Regions from separate parts of the Chryseobacterium sp. JV274 genome, predicted to be linked through region 1. Evidence: riboswitches for the same ligand, from Rfam matches in the RefSeq annotation. Region 1 holds a riboswitch; each other region holds the start of a gene.
What was found. Region 1 has a riboswitch for S-adenosylmethionine ahead of CHRYMOREF3P_RS12940 (TonB-dependent receptor plug domain-containing protein). Riboswitches for the same ligand answer to the same signal wherever they lie in the genome.
Positions count from the first base shown of each region.

Region 1 (2,268 bases):
CGGCAGTCTTCTGAAACCAAAGCCTTTTCCTTCTTTGATACTAAAACCTCCGAAAGAATAGATTTTAAATTGATCGTTAAAAGGATATTCTGCATTGAAAAACAACTGTCCCTGCCTGATCTGCGCATCTCCAATCTGGAAATTGAAATCATCACGTGACAATCCCCGCTCCTTAATCTTCGCATCATCTGCAGCTCTTGCCGCTTCAGGATCATTTGCAAAGGCGTAAGCGAAATTATCTCCGAAAATATCTAGATCGTGATTTTGAGTTCTTGTGGTTTTTCCTCTGTGGCTTAATTGTAGAGAAAGGTTGATATAACCCTCTTTTTTTCCTAATGAAGTACCATAATTGGCTCCTGCCTGATAGGTATCTCCATCATTTCTCCCGGTCAATCCATACGTAAGACTTGCTGAGGCTCCCGTATTTTTTTTAAGAATAATATTGATCACTCCTGCAATGGCATCAGAACCGTATTGTGCTGCAGCTCCGTCCCTTAACACTTCTATCCTATCAATAGCAATAACAGGAATTGTACTCAGATCTGTTCCTACAGAGCCATTCCCCACGGTATTCTGATAATTGACTAAAGAAGTGGTGTGTCTTCTTTTCCCGTTCAGCAATACGAGAACCTGATCAGGGCCCATTCCTCTTAAGGTTACAGGATCAATATGTTCCGTACCATCAGAAGCAGACTGTCTTACGGAATTAAACGATGGGATAACATAATTCAGAAGATCCTGAGCAGTCATTTGCGGAGAACTCCTTTGAATTTTGTCAATATTGATAACATCTACAGGAACCGGTGTTTCCAGTTTTGTTCTTTTTACATTACGGTTTCCAACGATAACAATATCTTCTATTTGTTTTCCTTTCTCCTCATTCTCCTGAGCAGCAACCAAAATTGCCCCAAGCAATAATACAGCTGTACTTAATTTTTTCATTTTTGTTCTTGCCAATTAATAATTACAGTCTGACGGATTTTTCCGCAGATATACAAGACTTCAAGAAATGGAATTCATATAAGAATATTGACTTCGCTTATCTCCCCCTCAGGGTTGGAATTAGCACCTTTACACTTCTCGAATCGTGCAGGTTGCTAAGGTTTCTTTGGGCCAAATCCCTCCACCTTTCTTGATAAATCTACTGCAAAAGTAGACTATTTTTTTAAATAGACAAAAAAGGCAAATCTGCTACACTGCAAATTTGCCTTTTATTATTTTATAGAACTTGTTTAAAGTTTTATTTTTGAAACATTAAGATTATAGTAAGGCGATAAGAGTATTAAGATAAGCTTCGCCTTAAGCTTAAAAATCAGAATGATTCATCTTAACTACACTTTATTTCTTAAATCCTTCTTAATGGTTTCAATATATCCTACATTTTTAAGTCTAAACAACTTCATAATTTGTTTTTATCTGATTATCATCTTTTGAATGGCAATTCCGGTTTCCGATTTCAACTGCACCAGATAAGTTCCTGCAGGATAACTGACTTTCATTTCATAAGTTCCGTTTTCTTTATTCAGTTTGAATGAATCCAGTTTTTTACCCGTCATATCAAAAATCAAAATTTCTCCGTTTTTTGCTTTATTAAAAATTAATTTCGCCACTCCGTTTTGTATTGGATTATCAGCGATCTGAAGTGATAATTTATTTACAGTATTTGGATCTGTTGTTGACAGTGCACCTCCATAATTCCCGAAAATCCTGAATTCTCCTGGCTGTAAAGTTATCGGAGCCGTGGTAGAGGCGATATTCGAAATACTGTCATCCATGAGATTCTGCCATTGCCCTGTGTAAGGAAAGAAAGGAACAACATTTTTTGCAGATATATCATAATTGGCCAGTACGACAACATTTTTTATCCCGGTTGTAATAGCCGAATCATAGAGATAAATTCTTGTGATCAATCCGTCCGGATCATTAATCAGATTATTGGATTCTATACTGTACGTTTTAGTTTTAAAAATCTGATGGGTATTTCTGATCGTGATTATTTTAGCCCATATATCATATACAGCTTTTCTGTTTACGTTGGTATCATAGTTTAAAGTAAATGCAACAGGCTTTTCATCCGTTCTGCACCCGTTATTGATAGTACCGTCAGCACATCTGTTGATACTGAATTCATATCCTAATTCCCCAAACTGCCAGATCATTTTCGGACCTGGAATAGTAAAGAATGTCGCACCGAAAGTTTTCATTCTTTCAAGAGCTGTATTAAGGTTTTTAACGTCATAGCTACCGTTCGCAGCACCATATGCAAGA
Region 1 is NZ_LR824569.1:2,804,815-2,807,082, forward strand. Features, by position in the region: gene CHRYMOREF3P_RS12940 (TonB-dependent receptor plug domain-containing protein) at 1-942, opposite strand, end outside; SAM riboswitch class I at 1,037-1,142, opposite strand; gene CHRYMOREF3P_RS12945 (alpha-amylase family glycosyl hydrolase) at 1,413-2,268, opposite strand, start outside.

Region 2 (2,268 bases), 630 kb from region 1:
AGTAGGTGCCTGCTGAATACTGTTTGTATAACTTAAGTTCACCCCAACATTCAGCCATTTTTTTACTTCAGAATTGATTTTCAATCGGGTATTATATCTTTTATATCCTGATTCAATTGCCATTCCTTTATCATCCAGATACCCCAGAGAGAAGAAATAATTACTTTTCTCACTTCCTCCGCTGATATCAAGATCCACCTGATTTCTTGAAGCCACTCTCTGCAAGATATCTCTCCAGTCATCATTCCAAAGTGGTGATGCGCCAGGTAATAGTTTTCCATCTGTACCTACCGGCTTTGGATAAGCTGTCCCATATGGATTAATCCCTAATGAAGAAACAAGGTTGTCTGTTGCCATCTGAGCTGCCTGCTGAGAAGAAACTTTCCCGGATTGATATCCATTTCTCAATGCTTCCCAGTAAAGTTGAAAATACTGATCTGTATTTACCTGCTCATAGTCTTTTACCGCTCTTCCGGAGAATCCCTGACTGATATTAAAATTAACTTTCGCTTCCCCTTTCTTACCTGATTTTGTAGTAATGATGATAATCCCATTTGCTCCTCTTGAACCATACAAAGCACTTGCTGTAGCATCTTTCAGAACACTTATAGATTCGATATCGCTGGGACTGATAGAGTTCAGATTTCCATCAAAAGGAATTCCATCCACTACATATAACGGATCGCTGGAAGCGCTTATTGAACCAATTCCTCTGATTCGGATCGTGGAAACCGCACCTGGCTGGCCTGATGCACTGGTAGTCTGAATCCCTGCAACCTGTCCTTCTAATGCTTTCGTAATATTCGTTACAGGTCTGTTATTGATTTTATCGCTGGAAATTGTAGCCACGGAACCGGTATAGCTGTTTCTTTTCGCTTTTCCGTAAGCTACCACTACTACTTCATCAATCTCTTTTTCATGAAGGCTATCTTTTTTCGGCTTGGAATTCTGTGCATTTACACTGGTAATTCCCAGAAAAAAAGCAGCAACCGGAGGTATCCAAGCTTTAGAATTAAATAAAGTTTTACTAGTCATAATCAATTTTATTTATCATATATTAAAATTTAGCCCTTTGCAGAAAAGTCAGCAAAGGGCATCGATAAATACGATAAACCAAATGCTTATTTTTCCTTAAAAGGCTGAACGTAACACCTTGCCCAATGGGTAGGTTGTTAAGACTTCACGGGGTCAGTTCCCTCCATCTTTCTTTATAAGCCGATCGAAATATGTTTGCAAAGCTAAAAACTTTTAGTCTACAAAACAAGTAGACTTATTTATTTTTCATGATAAATTTTTAATAATTAACATAAAATTTTAATAAAACTCATTACAATAAGGAGTTGTAGCCGTTACCATTTATTCAAACATGACAAATATCATTATTAATAATTCAATGGAACAAATATTTGAGGACATCTTAATTTTTGTATTATTAATTGAAAAAACTTTTTAATTTTATAGGATGAAAGTTTTGATTATAAATGGGCCTAATCTCAATCTTTTGGGCACGCGGGAACCGGAAATTTATGGAAATGTTTCCATGGAAAGTTATTTGGAAAATTTAAAATCCGAGTTTCAGTCTCATGAAATACAGTATTATCAGTCCAATATTGAGGGCGAGCTTATCAACAGACTTCAGGAGGATGATTTTGATGCAGTGGTAATTAACCCGGGAGCATTTACCCATTATTCTTATGCTATCGCTGATTGTTTAAAGAATATCCGCAAGCCAAAAGTAGAAGTACATATCAGCAATATATACAAAAGAGAAGAATTCCGCCAGAAATCTGTAACGGCAGCGAATACAGATGCTGTTTTATCCGGCTTTGGAATGGATGGGTACAGATTGGCTTTATTGAGCCTGAAGTAATTTTCAGTCTATATTTTCCCACAGATAGCACAGATTCTCACAGATAATTATGTATAAAAAGAGAATAATTTATGAAGATAAAGGATAAGATTTACTGTAAAAGCATTGGCATATATTCCGGGCAATTAACGAAGAGAAAATCTTATATCGTTGAAGAAATAAATGATGAAAATATAAGAATCTGGAATGACGAAGGAAAACTGAGATGGTATTCACAATTTTATTTTAGTGCAGACAATGATCCGGAAATAATTTCTATTAACATAGATGATCCAATAGAAAATATTGAATCTGATGCCATAGAAGTAACTATTACCTTTTCCAACAAAGCAAAATACTGGATGACTTTCACTACTCCAAAGTATTTAGATAAGATATTGGACGAAGAATCTTACTTT
Region 2 is NZ_LR824569.1:3,437,331-3,439,598, reverse strand. Features, by position in the region: gene CHRYMOREF3P_RS15850 (SusC/RagA family TonB-linked outer membrane protein) at 1-1,035, opposite strand, end outside; SAM riboswitch class I at 1,119-1,217, opposite strand; gene CHRYMOREF3P_RS15845 (type II 3-dehydroquinate dehydratase) at 1,463-1,870, shown strand; gene CHRYMOREF3P_RS15840 (hypothetical protein) at 1,942-2,268, shown strand, end outside.
Region 2: linked by a shared signal. The riboswitch ahead of CHRYMOREF3P_RS15850 (SusC/RagA family TonB-linked outer membrane protein) and the one ahead of CHRYMOREF3P_RS12940 (TonB-dependent receptor plug domain-containing protein) in region 1 are both predicted to bind S-adenosylmethionine.

Region 3 (2,268 bases), 790 kb from region 1:
AATATCAAAATATTCATCGTTATCAAAAATTCCGGTATCGAAAATCTCATATTCCGGTTCCTTTTTGCTTCGTTTTCCGTTTTCTATAACAAGATCATCGTAAGGAAATTCATTAATCGGATATTTATACACCATTTTCATATAGCTGTGGGTAGGCGTATTGTCCAGGTAATAAAAGATTTCTTTGATGTCTTCACCATGATTTCCCTGAGGGTTACTCAATCCGAAGAATCGTTCTTTTACCATTTTATCTTTCTTGTTCCAGAATGAAAAAGCAAAACAGAAAAGTTGCTTTACATCAGAAATTCCGGCGATGCCTTCTTCTCCCCAGCGGTAAGCATAGCTTTCAGCATTATTATGATTGGTAAAATCCCAGGCATTCCCGTTTGAGCTGTAATCTTCACGTACATTTCCCCACTGTCGGTTGCTTACATAAGGTCCCCAGTTTTTCCATTTAGTATCTTGTAATCTTTCTTTTTCGGCGGTCATATCTCATCATTTTTCCATACGAAGTTAGTTTTTTTGAAAAATAATTCCAATTTTTTTCATCTGAACAATTATTAATATAGTTTTGAAATACTTGTATTTAAGGGCTTTTTTAAATATTAAAATATTTTTTTTTTGAAATTAAAAGAAAAGAACTACCTTTGCATCATTCGTTCATTCAAATATTGAAAATGTTATCAAGAAAGGTTGAGGGATTAGACCCTATGAAACCTTAGCAACCCTTTGCGCAAGCAAAGAAGGTGCTACGTTCTACCAAAGTATTTTGGACAGATAACTTACTGAAGTTCTTTTCAGCCATTTCCTGTGGCATTTTCAATTGTATTTGTATTAAAATATAATAGAATTGAAAACAGAATTAAACTATATAAATCTTTCGTATCAAACCAATTCCCAAAAGGAATACCATATCCCGTTAAGCTATCAGCTTTTTGGGAAAGATCTGTTTACAGCACCCATTGTTTTAATCAATCATGCACTTACCGGAAACTCAGATGTATCCGGAGAAAAAGGTTGGTGGAAACAATTGGTAGGAGAAAATCAGATTGTTGATACCAATCAATATACAGTTCTGTGTTTCAATATACCCGGAAACGGTTATGACAATTTTTTAATTGAAGACTATGAAGATTTCACGCCTTCAGATATCGCTGCGATATTTCTAAAAGGGCTTGAAGCTTTACATATCAAAAATCTATACGCCATTATTGGGGGCTCTCTGGGAGGAGGAATTGCCTGGGAAATGCTTGCCAAGCAGCCGGATCTTGCAGAAATATTTATTCCTATTGCCTGTGATTACAGAACACACGACTGGCTTCATGCACAATGTCTGGTTCAGAAATTTTTATTGAATGATAAAGAAGAACCATTACAGAAAGCAAGAATTCATGCCATGCTGTGTTATAGAACACCACAGTCGCTCAATGACAGATTTCAAAACCAATATAACCAGGACAAACAATGTCTGGAATCAGAAGACTGGTTGGTTTATCATGGTAATGCACTAAACGAAAGATTTAGTTTAAAAGCGTACAAACTGATGAATCATCTCTTAATGAATATTAATGCTGATGAACCATCACTGGATAAAATACAGGCACGAATGCACATGATCTCCGTAGATACAGACTTATTCTTTCCTGCTTCTGAAATCCGAATGTGTTTTGAAAACTTAAAAGAGAAAAATAAGAATGTTTCTTATCACGAGATCCAATCTATACACGGGCATGATGCCTTCTTAATGGAATATCAACAATTAAATAATATCATTAAAAACATTTTACAGAAGTAATGAAAAATGCTAACGAAATAAAATTTTTGAAGAACAGATCAATCATCAAATTTGAAGGAGAAGATTTCCTGGGAGAAATCGGGATTGACGGACGAATTTTTAAAGCGCTTACCTTAGCGCGTATCAGTGTAGGAGTAATTTCCCAACAGGCCATAGAAAACGGAATTTCTATCTTGGTTCAGGAAATTGATGCAGAAAAAGCAGTTGCTTGTCTTATTGATGAGTTTGAAGCAGAAAGAAAATCTGGAAAAGTTTCTCAGATCTATAGTATCAATAATGTTTCTGTGATCGGTTTTGTAGCAGAAGATTTCAATAAAGTATTTGCTGAGCTGGCAAGAAACAATGTTTTCCCATTACTTTTGAATCAGGTTGCGGGAGAAAACAGGGTCAACATCGTAGTAACTTCTTCACAGGATGAAAAAACCAGAAATATCATCGAGTCTGAAATTTTCAAAAAGCCAAAGACAGTTCAT
Region 3 is NZ_LR824569.1:3,598,274-3,600,541, forward strand. Features, by position in the region: gene CHRYMOREF3P_RS16625 (MGH1-like glycoside hydrolase domain-containing protein) at 1-489, opposite strand, end outside; SAM riboswitch class I at 678-784, shown strand; gene CHRYMOREF3P_RS16630 (alpha/beta fold hydrolase) at 851-1,795, shown strand; gene CHRYMOREF3P_RS16635 (ACT domain-containing protein) at 1,795-2,268, shown strand, end outside.
Region 3: linked by a shared signal. The riboswitch ahead of CHRYMOREF3P_RS16630 (alpha/beta fold hydrolase) and the one ahead of CHRYMOREF3P_RS12940 (TonB-dependent receptor plug domain-containing protein) in region 1 are both predicted to bind S-adenosylmethionine.